4 regions of the Pseudomonas sp. P116 genome follow, and region 1 is predicted to be linked to each of the others. Evidence: predicted binding sites of a transcription regulator. Region 1 holds the regulator's gene; each other region holds the start of a gene.

Region 1 (4,212 bases):
GAACACGTTTTCGGCGATGTGACAGCACTCAACCAGCTCATTGAGCTGAAGGAAGCCGGCGCCCCCTTTTACAGTGTGGAAACCGCGAAAAATTGCGTTGAGCAGATCAGCATCATCCGGGCGGCTTTCCAGCTCGACCAATTGTTCTGACAGCTGCTCAAGAATCTCGCCGGCCTCAACCAGGAAATCCTGAAGGATCTCTTCATCGGCGCCGAAGCTCATTAAGGGGGTGCTCCTAACAGGTCTAAAAACCTAAACTTCAAAATCCAAGGCTGGATAGCAAATCGTCCACATCGTCCTGACCGGACACAACGTCTTCTCGTTTATCGGCATGAATCTGCGGACCTTCACCCTGCGAGAGATGTTTTTGTGGATCTTTTTCAGCGAGCATCGCCGCACGGTCATGTTCGATGCCCGCAAAGCGGTCCACCTGACTGGCCATGAGCACGAGTTTGAGCAAATTGCTTTCGACTTCGGTGACCAGTTGGGTCACACGCTTGATCACCTGACCGGTGAGGTCCTGATAATCCTGAGCCAGCAGGATGTCGTTCAGATTGCTCGACACCGCACGGTTGCCCGTGGTGCTGCGTGACAGAAAACCGTCGACCCGGCGCGCCAGTTCACGGAACTCTTCAGCCCCGACTTCACGACGCATGAAACGACCCCAATCGGTACTCAAGGCCTGGGCTTCCTCAGCCAGACCATTGACCACCGGCGTGGCGTTTTCCACCAGATCCATGGTGCGGTTGGCCGCGGCTTCCGTCAGCTTGACCACATAGCCCAGGCGTTCGGTGGCGTCGGTAATTTGCGACACTTCCTCGGCCTGCGGCATGTTCGGATCAATCTGGAAATTGACGATCGCACTGTGCAGTTCACGTGTGAGCTTGCCAACTTCCTGGTACAGGCCACGGTCACGGGTCTGATTGAGCTCATGGATCAATTGCACAGCGTCGCCGAACCTGCCCTTTTCAAGGCTTTCGACCAGTTCGACCGCATGTTTTTTCAGGGTCGATTCAAAATCGCCCTGTGAAGATTCGTTGTGGTCCATAGCTCCCCCGTGGCGCAGTTTCTCAACCGATGCGTTCGAAAATCTTCTCGATTTTGTCTTTCAACGCCTGGGCCGTGAAGGGTTTCACCACATAGCCGTTTACACCGGCCTGGGCTGCTTCAATGATCTGTTCGCGCTTGGCTTCAGCGGTCACCATCAGCACTGGCAGGTGCTTGAGTTTTTCATCGGCGCGCACGTGACGCAGCAGGTCGATACCGGTCATGCCCGGCATGTTCCAGTCCGTTACCAGAAAGTCGATGCTGCCGCTGTTGAGAACCGGAATGGCGGTAATGCCATCGTCAGCCTCGACGGTGTTGGTGAACCCCAGATCGCGCAGCAGGTTCTTGATGATCCGCCGCATCGTTGAGAAGTCATCAACGATGAGGATTTTCATGTTCTTGTCCAATTCGACCTCCAAGCAGTCTTAAACGCGCCCAGCACCTGGACGCGCCATTTCATTCAATCCGGCGTAACACTCAAAGACTGTCTGGAGCACAACAGAGCAAGACCGGTGCCGTTCATCACCGCACCAGCCTCGTTCGCAGTGTCCCCACACTGCCTTCAGCGCGCTCGCCACTCCCCCAAACGCCCCCGCAAACGGGCCGCGCACTGGCTGTGTAACTGGCTGACCCGCGATTCACTGACGCCAAGGACTTCACCGATCTCCTTGAGGTTCAGCTCTTCGTCGTAGTACAGCGCCAACACCAGTCGCTCACGCTCCGGCAAATTGGCAATCGCGTCCGCCAGCGCTGCCTGGAAGCGTTCATCTTCCAGATCGCGTGACGGCTCAAGATGAGCACTCGCGCCATCCTCGTGCAGCCCTTCGTGTTCGCCGTCCTGCAACAGGTCGTCGAAACTGAACAGGCGGCTGCCCAAGGTGTCATTCAAAATCCCGTAATAATCATCGAGACTCAATTGGAGTTCGGCCGCAACTTCGTGATCTTTAGCATCACGGCCGGTTTTAGCTTCAATCGAGCGAATTGCGTCGCTGACCATACGGGTATTGCGGTGAACCGAGCGTGGCGCCCAGTCCCCTTTGCGCACTTCGTCGAGCATCGCGCCGCGGATTCGAATGCCCGCGTACGTTTCGAAACTGGCGCCTTTGCTGGCGTCATATTTGGTCGAGACTTCGAGCAGGCCGATCATCCCGGCCTGGATCAGGTCTTCGACCTGCACACTCGCCGGCAACCGTGCCAGCAAGTGATAGGCAATGCGTTTGACCAGTGGCGCGTAACGCTCGATCAACTCGTACTGCGCATCACGTGCCGACTTCTTGTAGTAGTTCATACCGCTTGCGGTCATATGACAGGCCCTGCCGTTTGCTGCACGAGGCGCTCGACGAAGAATTCAAGGTGGCCGCGCGGGTTGGCAGGCAGCGGCCAGGTATCGACCTTCTGTGCAATTGCCTTGAACGCCAGGGCGCACTTGGAGCGCGGAAAGGCTTCATAGACCGCACGTTGTTTCTGCACGGCCTTGCGCACGCTTTCGTCGTAAGGCACGGCGCCGACGTATTGTAGGGCTACGTCAAGGAAGCGATCCGTGACCTTGGTCAACTTGGCGAACAGGTTGCGCCCTTCCTGCGGGCTCTGCGCCATGTTGGCGAGGACGCGGAAGCGGTTCATGCCGTAATCGCGGTTGAGCAACTTGATCAGCGCGTAAGCGTCAGTGATCGAAGTCGGCTCGTCGCAAACCACCAGCAACACTTCTTGCGCGGCGCGTACGAAACTGACTACCGAGTCACCAATACCCGCAGCGGTGTCGATCACCAGTACGTCGAGATTGTCGCCGATGTCGCTGAACGCCTGAATCAGACCGGCATGCTGAGCCGGGCTCAGATGCACCATGCTCTGAGTGCCCGATGCGGCAGGCACGATGCGAATTCCGCCCGGGCCTTGCAACAGCACGTCGCGCAACTCGCAGCGGCCTTCGATCACGTCGGCCAAGGTGCGTTTGGGCGTCAGGCCCAACAGAACGTCGACGTTCGCCAGCCCCAGATCGGCGTCCAGCAGCATGACCCGACGGCCAAGCTCTGCCAGCGCCAGAGACAAGTTCACTGACACGTTAGTCTTGCCGACGCCACCTTTGCCGCCGGTCACCGCGATCACCTGTACGGGATGCATGCTGCCCATGTTATTTCTTTACCTTGTCTTGCATAGACGGAGGCCACATTACTGGCTGCGCGTTCACAAACGGAACAATGCATGGCAGACCATCGATGTAGGTACAAAAACGGTTCATGATTACCTCAGCCTACCTGCTTGGTCGGGCTGTGATAGATATCAGCGAACATGTCAGCCATGGCTTCTTCGCTGGGTTCTTCCTGCATTTGCACGCTGACGGCGCGGCTGACCAGTTGATGACGGCGCGGCAGATGCAAATCATCCGGAATCCGTGGGCCATCGGTCAGATACGCGACCGGCAATTCATGACTGATCGCCAGGCTCAACACTTCGCCGAGGCTGGCCGTTTCATCCAGTTTAGTCAGGATGCACCCGGCGAGCCCGCAACGCTTGTAACTGTGATAAGCGGCGGTTAGAACCTGTTTCTGGCTGGTGGTTGCCAGCACGAGATAATTTTTTGAACGGATGCCACGCCCGGCCAGGCTCTCGAGCTGCATACGCAGTGCCGGATCGCTGGCCTGCAGGCCGGCGGTATCGATCAGCACCACGCGTTTGCGCAGCAGCGGGTCCAGGGCCTGCACCAGCGACTGACCCGGATCGACGTGCGTTACCGGCACGTTGAGAATCCGGCCCAGGGTCTTCAGTTGTTCCTGCGCGCCGATGCGGAAGCTGTCCATGCTCACCAGCGCGACATTCTGCGCGCCGTACTTGAGCACGTAACGGGCAGCAAGCTTGGCCAGCGTGGTGGTCTTGCCCATGCCGGCAGGGCCGACCATGGCAATCACACCGCCCTCTTCCAGCGGCTCGACTTCCGGTACGGCAATCATCCGCGCCAGGTGCGCCAGCAGCATGCGCCAGGCCTGACGCGGTTCTTCGATATCCGTGATCATCGCCAGCAGGTCGCGCGACAACGGGCCGGACAGGCCAATCCGTTGCAGACGGCGATACAGGTTGGCTTGCGCTGGGCGGCTGCCTTGCAGCTGATTCCAGGCGAGGGTGCCAAGCTGAACTTCCATCAGCTCGCGCAGGCTATTCAATTCAAAA
Region 2 (4,212 bases), on a different contig from region 1:
TGCTCGGTGCGGGATTGATCATCGGCGCGTTCTACGGTCTGGCACCTTTGTATGCGTCGCAGCAGGGGCTGTCGACCGAGCAGGTCGGTCTGTTCATGGGTAGCTGCATCTTTGCCGGGCTGCTGGTGCAGTGGCCGTTGGGCTGGCTGTCTGATCGTTATGATCGCGCGCTGCTGATCCGTTGCTTCGCCGGTTTCCTTGCGGTGGCGGCGTTGCCATTGGCGATCATGCCGCAGGTGCCGTTGGAGGTGCTGTTCGTGGTCGGCTTCTTCTGCTCGCTGGTGCAGTTCTGTCTGTATCCGTTGGCGGTGGCGTTTTCCAACGACCACGTCGAAGGTGATCGGCGCGTGTCGCTGACGGCGATGCTGCTGGTCACTTACGGGGTGGGTGCGAGTATCGGGCCATTGCTGGCGGGTGTGCTGATGAAGTTTCTCGGCAGCCAGAGCCTGTATGCGTTCTTCAGCTTCTTTGCGCTGGTGCTGGTGTGGCGAATCCGCCCGAAAGCGGTGACCAATCTGCATCAGGTCGACGACGCGCCGCTGCATCACGTGGCGATGCCGGACAGCATGTCGAGTTCGCCGCTGGTCGCTGCGCTTGATCCGCGAGTGGATGAGCAGGTGGTGCAGGAGCAGATGCAGAATCCGGTCAGCCCGGATCCAGAGCCGGAGCCGGAGCCGGAGCCTGAAACAGAGCCTGAATCTCCATCTGAGCCAGAAGCAAGCCCCGATGACGACGGCGAAAAACCAACACCGGATATCAGCGGTGCCAGGCCTTGAATATGGCAGAGCAATCAACTGAGGATTTCGGAGTTGCGGGGCTTTTGTGGCGAGGGGATTTATCCCCGATGGGCCGCGCAGCGGCCCTAATCTGGTTGACCTGATCTCACTGATACACCGCATTGAATGGTTCTTGGGGGTGCTTCGCGCCCCATCGGGGATAAATCCCCTCGCCACAGGGATTTCCTAGCGCTTCAATCCTTTGGCAGACATAAAAAAGGGCAGTCACCGCGAGGTGACTGCCCTTTTTATTGGCGCGTACGACTCACATATCGTCTTTGTCGAAACGCCGTGCTTCACGTTGCAACTGATAGACGAAACGCTCGACGTTGCGCGCGGCCGGGCCACTGATGTTGTGGAAACGCAGGCCGGCGAAGGTGATGTTGAGTTTTTCTTCGAAGTGCAGATAGCGCAGTTCGACGGAAATCGGCTGGTTGCCGAACAGTGGCGGGGCGATCATGCGGTCGTAGACCTGGCCCAGTTGCAGCCGGTCAGTGATGTCGCCTTCAAAGCGCAGTTTGCAACCGGTGGCGGAAATATCCAGCAGTTTGCCCTGGATTGGCGCCTTGAGCTTTTCGCCACCCAGTTCAACGCTGACCAGATCGGTCAGTTTCAGTGCTGCGCGAAAAGCGTTGCGGCGCTGGTGATAAACCACTTCGGTCGGCAGCTCGCCGGTGTAAAAGCGGTCGCCGTCGGATTCTTCGATGTTCAGCGTACCGTTGCATTCCCAGGCAATGCGTACGCCATCATGGAAGCCTTCAACCCTGAACGGTTCACCGGCCAGCAGAAAGCGCTCGCCGTCGCGCGGGATCATTTCGTCCAGAGCGATCGAGGCGCTGTCGCGGTCGACTTTGATCAGGTAGCTCTGGAAGCGCTGGCTGCGTTCATGGAACGTGATGATCAGCGGGTCGTGACTGTCTTGCAGTTGACGCAGGTTGCTGGAGATTTCCAGGGGCGTGGTGAGCACCTTAGGTGGCTGCGGAGCATCATCCGCGCTTAGGGCGTTTGGCACGTTCTCTCAATCTCCAGACAAAATTTGACGATGAATGGCCAGCATTTTGCCAGCATGTTCCGCGTGTTGATAGTGCGAATGGCTCACGCCTGGCTGAAGGTGCGCGGCTTGACGGGTCTGGCGAAAGTGCCGCTGGCGTCATAAAGCGCTGGCGGTTCGCCCCCGGTGAGAATTTTCAACTGATTGGATGTCGCGGCCTGCTGGATCTGGATCGACTGGCCGTTCTTGGCGTTGGCTGCCTGGCACTGGCTGATGAGGTCAGTGAGGGCATCGCCCTGCGTCATCAACTGCTCGCCAATGCTCGACTGGCTGGCCAGTTGCTCGAGGCCTGTGCGGTCAGTCGGCAGGTTCAGGCTGGCGAGGATTTCGCTGCGCTTGCGGCCATGCTGTTCAAGCAGAATGATCAATGCCTGTTTGCGCGCCAGAATTTCTTCCAGCAAGGGCATGTCGCGACCGTGCAAGGCGAGGGCCTCGGTTTGCAGTAACTCCAGCAATTGTTGAGCTGGAGCAAAGTCGTCGTTGATCAGTTGCAGTAAATTAGTGTCGTGCATGGCTGGCCTTGGGTTTTAAGCGTCCAAAAGCCTGGCGCAGGCGAAGGCCTAGCGCTGGGCTTCGAAGTTGAGCAGTTTGCTGGCTACACGGTTGCTGTCGACTTTATAGCTGCCATCGGCAATCGCGGCTTTCAACTCGGCCACACGGGCTTTGTCGACAGCAGGTTGATCGCGCAGCTTGTCAGTGACCTTCTGCAACTGTTGAGCCTCATTGCTGAGGTGTACCGATTCCCCGCTTTTAGCGGTACTGGCCGATTCGGCCGGGGTATTCAGCGGCGCTGAGGTGCCGTTTTCGGCGGTTTCCTTGGCGTTGCTGGTACGCGTACTGCCCGTAAGTGACGAGGAGCTGTTCAAACGGCTGAAATCGATGACCATGATAAAAACCTCTGGGAATTTGGACGCTTGCCATGTTTTCGGCTATCCCCTGGAAAACTTTAGGCCCATTTGCGAATGAGTCTGCATGCGCCGGCGCGTGTCCTGCTGCGGCACAGTTTAGGGAAGCGACGGGGTCCGCGCCAGTTTTCTCACGAGGGCTTCTACATGGCGACTTCCACTTGGCCCGGCGCGACGACTTGCGCCTTGATGACCCGTTGCGAGTTGAGGTTTTTCACCCGGATCTGTTCCCTCAGGCCGCCGTTGGCCAAGGCTTCGCCGGGCATGCGCACGGCCATCGTCCCGCTGCGGGCGGTGATGACCACTTGATCGCCTTTGCGCACAACTTCCGCCTGTTCCAGATGCACCAGGGTAATGACCTGATCGGCTACCGTTGGTCGGGTTAATTTCTGCCCGATCGCGTCGTCTACCGACGTCAAAAAACCCTGGTTGATTGTGCTGACATCGCGCTCGCGCAAAACCACATCCTGAGGCTCGATAATCCCGGCGCGCTTGAGGGGGCGGGTAGTGGTCACAATCTCGCGAAACAGGCGGACTTGAGCGGGTACGAACACGGTCCAGGGGGAGGCGCCCTCACAGCGAACCTTGACCGTTACCCGGCCCAAAGGACGTGCCGGACTCTCCAGTGAGGCTGTCAATTCCTTGTCGCACATGGGCATGCGCATGCGGGGGTCGAGCTGGTTCACTTCGATTTCGTAGCGGCCTTCCGTTTGACTGGTTGCCAGATAGTCTTCTACGGTGAACTCAAGAAAGCCCTGTGTGACGCCGATAAGCATGTCAGGCAGGGTAACCGCATCAGCAATGGCAGGGCTGCCAGCGAAACAGCAATAAATGGCGGACACCGCGCAAAGCCCTCTGCGGAGGGAAGATGTCAGGCGTCGGAAAAATGTCGTTTGAGCGTTCATACGAGTTAAAAAGCAAGCGCCGTGCCGTTTAGCAATGAATGTGCGTCGCAACAACACTTGGCGTTGGTTTAGGAGTCTGGCATGGCTGGTGTAATGGATTCGGTGAACCAGCGCACGCAACTGGTAGGGCAGAATCGCCTGGAGCTGTTGTTGTTCCGTCTTGACGGTCAGCAACTCTACGGGATCAACGTGTTCAAGGTTCGGGAAGTGCTGCAATGCCCGTCGCTGACGTTGATGCCCAAGTCCAGTCCTGTCGTGTGCGGGGTGGCAAGTATTCGGGGGGCGACCATTCCGATCCTTGATCTGGCAATGGCGACCGGCTCAGGTGCGTTGAAAGACAAGAACAACCCGTTCGTGATCATCACGGAGTACAACACCAAGACCCAGGGTTTCCTGGTCCGCTCGGTGGAGCGCATCGTCAACATGAACTGGGAAGAGATTCATCCGCCGCCCAAGGGCACGGGTCGCGATCATTATCTGACCGCTGTGACTCGGGTGGACAATCAGTTAGTCGAAATCATCGACGTCGAGAAAGTGCTGGCGGAAGTCGCACCGACGCCGGAAGCGATTTCGGT
Region 3 (4,212 bases), on a different contig from region 1:
TTTCTACACCAGGAGATATCAATGAGCGTACTCGTAGGCAAACAAGCCCCAGACTTCACCGTCCCGGCCGTACTCGGCAATGGCGAGATCGTTGACAGCTTCACCCTGTCCTCGGCCATCAAAGGCAAATACGGCCTGGTGTTCTTCTACCCACTGGACTTCACCTTCGTCTGCCCGTCCGAGCTGATCGCTCTGGACAACCGCATGGCTGACTTCAAGGCACGCAACGTTGAAGTGATCGCTGTGTCGATCGACTCGCACTTCACCCACAACGCCTGGCGCAACACCCCAGTGAACAATGGCGGCATCGGCCAGGTGAAATACACCATGGCTGCCGACATGAAGCACGACATCGCCAAGGCTTACGACGTTGAATCCGAAGGCGGCGTGGCTTTCCGTGGCGCATTCCTGATCGACGACAAAGGCGTTGTCCGCTCGCAGATCATCAACGACCTGCCACTGGGCCGTAACATGGAAGAGCTGATCCGTCTGGTCGACGCTCTGCAATTCCACGAAGAGCACGGCGAAGTCTGCCCTGCCAACTGGAAAAAAGGCGACAAAGGCATGAACGCTTCGCCAGAAGGCGTTGCTGCTTACCTGACCGAGAACGCTGCTGCCCTGTAAGGCGCAACGTTTGAGGTACAAAAAAACCGGCCCAAGTGGCCGGTTTTTTTATGAGCGGTAGATCGACGAGGATCAGTCGTTGAAGTCTTCCCAGCCGCCCATCTGTTTCCAGCGATTGACGATGCCGCAGAACAGCTCAGCGGTTTTCTCGGTGTCGTAACGCGCGGAGTGCGCCTCACGACCGTCGAAATCGATGTCGGCCGCCTGACAGGCTTTCGCCAGTACGGTTTGGCCGTAAGCCAGACCGGCCAGCGTCGCCGTGTCGAAACTGGAGAACGGGTGGAACGGATTACGCTTCATGTCCAGTCGCGCAACGGCGGCATTGAGGAAGCCAAGATCGAAGCTGCTGTTGTGGCCGACCAGAATCGCGCGCTTGCAGCCGTTGGCTTTCAGCGCCTTGCGGATGCCACGGAAGATGTCAGTCAGTGCCGTCTCTTCGCTGACAGCCATGCGCAGCGGGTGGTCCAGCTTGATCCCGGTGAACTCCAGTGCCGCCGCTTCAATGTTGGCGCCTTCGAACGGCTCGACACGGAAGAAGTAGGTGTGATCCGGATAAACGAAACCCTTTTCATCCATGGCGATGGTGGTCGCGGCAATCTCCAGCAACGCATCGGTGGCCGAATTGAAGCCACCGGTTTCTACGTCGACGACAACCGGCAGGTAGCCGCGAAAGCGTGCTGCCATTGGGTGACGGGAACCGCCTCCGCCACTTTGACCGTCCAGTTCGTCGTCGAAATGGTCTTCACTCACGCGTGTTCCTCCAGCAGGCGCCAGCGCAGTTTTTCACCGGCGCGCAGCGGGATAACGGTCAGCTCGCCAAATGGCAGGCTGGTTGGGGCGGTCCATTCGTCACGAACCAGGGTGATGCGATCGGTGTTCACCGGCAGGCCATAGAAACGCGGGCCGTTGAGGCTGGCGAACGCTTCGAGCTTGTCCAGCGCATTACGTTGTTCAAACGCTTCGGCATACATCTCGATGGCGGCGTACGCGGTGTAGCAGCCAGCACAGCCGCAAGCGGCTTCCTTGGCGTGCTGGGCGTGCGGCGCCGAGTCGGTGCCGAGGAAGAACTTCGCGCTGCCGCTGGTGGCGGCGTCGAGGAGGGCTTCCTGGTGGGTGTTGCGCTTGAGGATCGGCAGGCAGTAGAAATGCGGCCGAATCCCGCCCACCAGCATGTGGTTGCGGTTGTACAGCAGGTGATGTGCGGTGATGGTCGCGCCAACGTTGGCCGGGGCCTCGTTGACGAACTGCACGGCATCGGCGGTGGTGATGTGTTCGAAAACAACCTTGAGCGTCGGGAAACGCTCGACCACACGACGCATGTGCTCATCGATGAAGATTTTTTCGCGGTCGAACACATCGACATCGCCACGGGTGACTTCGCCGTGAATCAACAACGGCATCCCGACTTCGGCCATGGCCTCGATTGCCGGGAAGATCTTGTCGATGCTGGTGACGCCAGAATCCGAATTGGTGGTGGCGCCGGCCGGGTACAACTTGGCGGCGTGCACGAAACCGCTGGCCTTGGCCTCGCGAATTTCTTCGGGCTGGGTGCGGTCGGTGAGGTACAGCACCATCAACGGCTCAAAGCGACTGCCGGCCGGGCGGGCAGCGAGAATCCGCTGGCGATAGCCGTCGGCTTCAGCGGCGTTGCGCACCGGTGGTACCAGGTTGGGCATGATGATGGCGCGACCAAACGTGCGCGCAACATCGGCAACGGTATTGGTCAACACGGCACCATCGCGAAGATGAATATGCCAGTCGTCGGGACGCAGCAGGGTCAGGCGGTCGGACATGAGGGGATTCCAGGCGGGTCAAACTGAGGCGAATGCTACCGGAAAAGACTCTTGCAGGCACTCGCTATCAAGTTTTGCGGGAACCTTCCGATATCCCGTAGGTATGCCGTAAACGTAGTGTGAATCGGTCTTTGTGTTTCAGAAGCCAATGGAGCCTCCCGTGCGCCAGCGATATTTAGCCTTGCTCAGTGTGTTTGCCAGTTTTCCTGCGATGGCGCTTACGTACCAGACTCGCCTGGAGAACATTGAGTGGACGGTCGCCGGCGACAAGTTCGAGTGCCGTCTGACACAACCGATTACAGATTTCGGCTCGGGTGAGTTCGTGCGCAAGGCCGGTGAACAGGCGATTTTCCGTCTGAATGCCTACAACGCCATGCTCGGCGGCGGTTCGGCGACGTTGCTCGCAGCCGCAGCACCTTGGCAGCCGGGACGCGGCGACATCAATCTGGGCTCTGTAAGACTGGGCAGCGGCAACGTCTTGTTCAACAGTTCGCAGTCTCAGGCCGGTGGCTTGATCAGTGGACTGATGGACGGGCGCAGCCCTGTTGTTCGTCGCGCTTCAAGCGATGGTCGGGTCTCGGAAGTGCGTTTGTTGCCGGTCAGGTTCAGCAAGGCCTTCAACGATTACCAGAGCTGTGTGGCGAAGTTGCTGCCGCAGAATTTCGAACAGGTGAAACAGTCGCAGATCGGCTTCCCCGGCGAAGGCATCGAACTGGATGCAGCCGCCAAGGCCAAGCTGCAAGTGATGCTCGAGTACATGAAGGCTGATCCGACGGTGAACCACATCGAACTTGATGGCCACTCCGACAACAGCGGCAATCGCCTGACCAATCGCGAACTGTCGCGTCGTCGGGCCTTGGCCGTGGTTGATTTCTTCAAGGCCAACGGCATTCAGGAATCGCAGATCACCGTACGTTTCCATGGTGAGCGCTACCCATTGGTTCCTAACACCAATGCGAGCAACCGGGCGAAGAACCGTCGGGTCAACGTGCACCTTGCGCGAGTAGCCCCGGCAACGGCCCCGGCACCCACTGCCAGCACGCCAGCGAACGCTGCGGCAACTTCCTGACCCGCCGGTCATCGTCGCGCGCTCGACACAATCTGTCGCTTTGTCGTCTTAAGCTGTCGCGCCTCTGTAAATTATCGCGTTTGGGCGTTAGACTCCTCGGCTTTCCGTAGAACCCCGTGGAGTGATGGCATGGCGGACGTAAACAAGGTCGTTCTGGCGTATTCCGGCGGCCTGGACACTTCGGTGATCCTCAAGTGGCTGCAGGATACTTATAACTGTGAAGTGGTGACCTTCACCGCTGATCTCGGTCAAGGCGAAGAGGTCGAGCCGGCCCGCGCCAAGGCTCAGGCCATGGGCGTCAAAGAAATCTACATCGACGATCTGCGCGAAGAATTCGTGCGTGACTTCGTGTTCCCGATGTTCCGCGCCAACACCGTTTACGAGGGCGAGTACCTGCTGGGTACTTCCATCGCGCGTCCACTGATCGCCAAGCGCCTGATCGAAATCGCCAACGAAACCGGCGCTGACGCCATTTCCCACGGCGCCACCGGCAAGGGCAACGATCAGGTGCGTTTCGAACTGGGTGCCTACGCGCTCAAGCCAGGCGTGAAAGTGATCGCGCCGTGGCGTGAGTGGGACCTGCTGTCCCGCGAGAAGCTGATGGACTATGCCGAGAAGCACGCGATCCCGATCGAGCGCCACGGCAAAAAGAAATCCCCGTACTCGATGGACGCCAACCTGCTGCACATCTCCTATGAAGGCGGCGTGCTGGAAGACACCTGGACC
Region 4 (4,212 bases), on a different contig from region 1:
GCCAACGAGTCCGGGTGGGAATTTTGTCGCTGGTCCCTCAAGAGATCGCCGAGCTGATACGCCGCGATGCCGCCAGTGACGACTGGCAAATGGTGATTGAACAGGCCACGTTCAAGGATGTACTGACGCTCAAATGGGTGCCGGCTGCACAGTCTCCCGACCGCGCCGACGTCAATCAGCAACTGGAAAACGCAATGCTTGAGCTTTATCCGTTGATCACGCAATTACGGACGGATCATCTGCTGGAACTGCACGTCCAGTGCTGCACGCATGAGGATCTGCCACGACATCCCCGCTCGGGCAAATGCCTGCGCGTGCTGGACCTGCGTCGCTATGAACACAAGGATCAGGAGGGTCCGGATGCAACCGCTGATTCTGCGTAACTATCGCGCCAGCGATGCCACGGCGGTCAGCCAGTTGTTCCGCGAGGTGTACGGCGATCTTTACGTGCAACCGCATGTTTATCTGCCGCAGATGATCAACCAGAACCACGCCGACCAGCGCTGGCACTCGCTGGTCGCCGAGCTGGACGGGCAGATACGCGGGCACGCCACCCTGTTTCGCGACACAGGCGCCCGCACCGCCGAACTGGCATTGAGCGCCGTCCATCCCGATGCCCGGGGACAAAACATTGCCACGCGTCTGAGCCAGCAACTGCTGAGCCACGCGCAAGCACTGGGCTGCCACAGCGTATCCATCAAACAGGTCACTCACCATCCGTACACGCAACGCATGGCCGCCAACCTCGGTTTTCATAACACCGGGCTGTTGCCGGACTACGTGCCCTCGCCGTTTGGTAGCTCAACGCCGGAATCCATTGTTATGGGATGCCGCATCATCGACGGGTATAAACGCCCGCTGCCGAGACAGACCTGGCCGTCTGGTTACCGCAGTTTCATGGAACATTTATCTGATGTATTCGGCACGCACGAGCAAAGGTTTTGCTGGCGTGGTCCAGCTATTCAGCTGGAACGACACACCAATCGTTACGACATCCGGCTCAAGAACCTGCGGCCCGATCTGCTCGAGCAGCTAAGGGGATTGCCGCAGCAATGGATGGTGTCGATCCGGCTCGGATTGTCGCAGCAATTTACCTGCGATCTGAACAGGCTGACCGCAATCGGCTTTGTCTTTACCGGGCTGGCACCCGTCGAGGGTAAGGAGGGAGGATGGCTGGCATTGTTTCACCGGGGTTACCGGCTGGGCAAACTTGAGCTGCACTGCTCGCGGATGCAGCACTTACACGATCAGGCGCAACAGCAAGTCGTACCTCGCCTGAGCAAAATAGCGCTGTGACTTGAGCGTACCGAGATCTTGCTAATGACCCGTTCACCTTGAGCGGGTCATTGTCTGGCGGCTCAAGCCTTGGCTTTGATGCCGTCTTTATTGGGAAGCGGCGCGTTGCCTTCCCCATAGGTTTTCAGGTTTTGCAGGACGTAAATGGCTTTCTTGAATTCGGGGATCAGATTTTTGCCGTACGCGTTGCCATTGAGACCATTGTTCTGGATCGCATCAAGCTGAGTCGCGAAATACTCCAGCGCATTGAATTTGACATCAATGTCTTTGGTCACGCCGAAACGGTCGAACTTGTCGCCGGCATTCATCAGGGTGAAGGACGTGATTTCCGAGATCAGCCCTCGGCTACGCAGCATCGCCGCCAGGTTACCCATCTGTTTTACCGAGACGTTCGCAGGGTCAAAGCCCTTGATGTTTTTGCGCAGGCCTTGCTTGTCCATCTCGGCAGTGTTCAAAGCGTTAGGATCGTTACCGACCTTGGTGAGCATTTGCTGCACCTTGACGCTTTGGGACACCTGCTTTTTGCCGCCCGTGTTGCGCACCATGACGCCAGCCTTGCTTTCCCAGCCGCCGACAATGCCAATCGTCATGAGAAAACTCCCTGTGAAATGAACATGAAATATCCTTGTTGAACCACTCGAATGCCGGGGAGTATCCACCGGCCAACTGATGGCACCAACCCTTTTTGTGCACTCACTTACAATTCTCGTACATTCTCGATACAAATCAGCAGACCTCCGTGGATGCTGGCTTTCAAGACTCTCATTACATCGCGACCTGCATAAAATCCACGCCGATGGCCTGGCTGATTGATTCCTGTGTATCAGATTCAATACCGACCGGTCATCGGCCTTCAGCTTTTCAGCACTCCGGTACCTAAAGCTTCTGACTGCATCGACGATACCTAGTGATACCCGCGATGTTTACGCCTCCCGCCCCTAATAAGAATCGCAGCTCAAGGACCGGTCTCCATGCCCGCATTCCGCACTATTCAGGCTCGCTACACGCTGTTTCTGGTTCTGTTCATGCTGCTGTTGTCAGTGCTGACCGTGGTCGGTATCAGCCAATTGGTCGCACCCAAACTGCGTCAAACCGAAGAACAGGTGGTGCTCAACCGCATTGCTGAAGTCGCGGAGCAGATTCAGGGCGAGTTGAACAAGGTTCAGGCGCAACAACGCAGCATCACCCAGACCATCCCGCTGCTCGACAGCGCTGCCATCGACACGGTATTGCCGGGCCTGGTGGATCAATACGGCGAACTGAAAGTGTTTGGCGGTGGTATCTGGCCGCTACCCGGCCAGCGTGAAGCCGGACGAAACAAGTTCAGCACCTTCTGGCACCGCGACGCCTCGGGCAAACTGGCGGTAAACACGTTCTGGAACAGTGACGCGGCACCCAATTACTACGACCAGACCTGGTACAAGGGCGGCATGGCCACCCCGCGCGGTCAGTGCGCCTGGGCGGCGGCCTATAAGGACGACGCCAGCGCCGAGCCGCGCACCAACTGCGCCATGGCCATCCAGAAAAACGGCAACGCCTGGGGCGTGTCGACCATCGACGTCACCCTGGGTTTCTTCAACGACCTGGTGGCCCGCAAGGAAAAAGACCTCAACGCTGAAATGCTCATTGTCGAGGCCGATGGCAAAATCATCAGCAACAGTTCGCGCATCAGCGGCCCGATCGTGCTGAAGAACATCAGCGAACTGGCTGCCGGCTCGACCTTCGCCAGCCAGGTCAAGGCGGGTCTGCAAAGCCGCGATCAGGCGCAACGCGTCGAATTCGACAACAACGGTGAAGCCAGCACCTTCTTCATGCGCCCGATCGAGGGCACACCGTGGTTCCTCGCCACTGCCTTGCCGACCAAAATGCTGACCGCCCAGCGTGACGACGTGCTCAGCACCCTGAGCCTGTTGCAGATTCCGCTGGTGATTCTGTTGGTGCTGTTGCAGGTCTACGCGATCCGCCAGCTGGTTTCGCGCATGAAAGCGCTGAAAGCCAACATCGACCTGCTGTCCAGCGGCGATGCCGACCTGACTCGACGCATCACCATCCGCGCCGAAGATGAACTCGGCGCCATCGGTCATTCGGTCAACACCTTTATTGCGTATTTGCAAAACATGATCGGCGAAGTCACCCAAGCCACCGGCGCCATGGCGTCGAGCCTCGACAACCTGCAACGCACGTCGGCGCATACCAGCCAGATCCTGCTGCGTCACGCGTCTGAAACCGATCAGACCGTCACCGCCATCACCGAGATGAGCTCGACCGCCGACAGCGTGGCGCAGAACGCTGCTGAAACCGCTGCCTTCACCCAGCGCGCCAACGAAAACGCCGACCGTTCTCGGGTGGTGGTAGGCGAGGCGACCAACAGCGTGGTCGCGCTGATCGATGAAGTGGCCAGCGCCACCCATAAAGTCGAAAACATGCAACAGGACGCCCAACGCATCACCGAGATTCTCGGGGTGATTGGCGCGATTGCCGGCCAGACCAACCTGTTGGCGCTCAACGCCGCCATCGAAGCGGCCCGCGCCGGTGAACAGGGTCGCGGCTTCGCCGTGGTAGCCGATGAGGTGCGCGCCCTCGCCGCCCGCACCCAGGCCAGCACTTCGGAAATCAACGAGATGTTGAAGCGTCTGACCCAAGGGGTGAGTTCGTCGGTCAGCGCCATGGAAAACACCCAGGCCAGTTGCCAGTCGGCAGCCGACGCCACGGCACGGGTCAACGCGGGGCTGGATGAAATGGCCGGTTCCGTCAGCCATATCAACAGCCTCAGCACGCAAATTGCCACCGCCGCCGAGCAGCAAAGCGCGGTGACCGAAGAGATCAATCGCAGCATGGTGCAGATCCGCCACATGGTCGATGAACTGGTACAAAGCGGCAACGCCAGCGAACTCAACACCCGCCAGTTGCTGGAAG

The links. Region 1 encodes FliA, which starts transcription of late flagellar genes. Its sites were predicted from a motif close to CTAAAGTTTNNNNNNNNNNNGCCGNTAA; they were not measured.
Region 2: flgM (flagellar biosynthesis anti-sigma factor FlgM) is a predicted target of FliA. The motif match lies at 2,750-2,777, and genes of this name have one in related genera.
Region 3: ICA15_RS26165 (flagellar protein MotY) is a predicted target of FliA. The motif match lies at 2,484-2,511, and genes of this name have one in related genera.
Region 4: ICA15_RS22650 (methyl-accepting chemotaxis protein) is a predicted target of FliA. The motif match lies at 2,173-2,200, and genes of this name have one in related genera.

What each region holds. Positions count from the first base shown of each region.
Region 1 covers NZ_JACVHB010000001.1:750,010-754,221, forward strand. The annotation lists gene ICA15_RS03720 (chemotaxis protein CheA) at 1-222, opposite strand, end outside; gene ICA15_RS03725 (protein phosphatase CheZ) at 260-1,048, opposite strand; gene ICA15_RS03730 (chemotaxis response regulator CheY) at 1,071-1,442, opposite strand; gene fliA (RNA polymerase sigma factor FliA) at 1,610-2,350, opposite strand; gene fleN (flagellar synthesis regulator FleN) at 2,347-3,177, opposite strand; gene flhF (flagellar biosynthesis protein FlhF) at 3,294-4,212, opposite strand, start outside.
Region 2 covers NZ_JACVHB010000004.1:205,755-209,966, forward strand. The annotation lists gene ICA15_RS15260 (MFS transporter) at 1-776, shown strand, start outside; gene ICA15_RS15265 (flagellar brake protein) at 1,042-1,788, opposite strand; gene ICA15_RS15270 (flagella synthesis protein FlgN) at 1,872-2,339, opposite strand; gene flgM (flagellar biosynthesis anti-sigma factor FlgM) at 2,388-2,714, opposite strand; gene flgA (flagellar basal body P-ring formation chaperone FlgA) at 2,876-3,637, opposite strand; gene ICA15_RS15285 (chemotaxis protein CheV) at 3,719-4,212, shown strand, end outside.
Region 3 covers NZ_JACVHB010000009.1:242,528-246,739, forward strand. The annotation lists gene ICA15_RS26150 (peroxiredoxin) at 22-624, shown strand; gene rnt (ribonuclease T) at 697-1,374, opposite strand; gene pyrC (dihydroorotase) at 1,371-2,417, opposite strand; gene ICA15_RS26165 (flagellar protein MotY) at 2,578-3,486, shown strand; gene ICA15_RS26170 (argininosuccinate synthase) at 3,616-4,212, shown strand, end outside.
Region 4 covers NZ_JACVHB010000007.1:166,910-171,121, reverse strand. The annotation lists gene ICA15_RS22665 (phenylacetate--CoA ligase family protein) at 1-383, shown strand, start outside; gene ICA15_RS22660 (GNAT family N-acetyltransferase) at 361-1,296, shown strand; gene ICA15_RS22655 (hypothetical protein) at 1,359-1,886, opposite strand; gene ICA15_RS22650 (methyl-accepting chemotaxis protein) at 2,268-4,212, shown strand, end outside.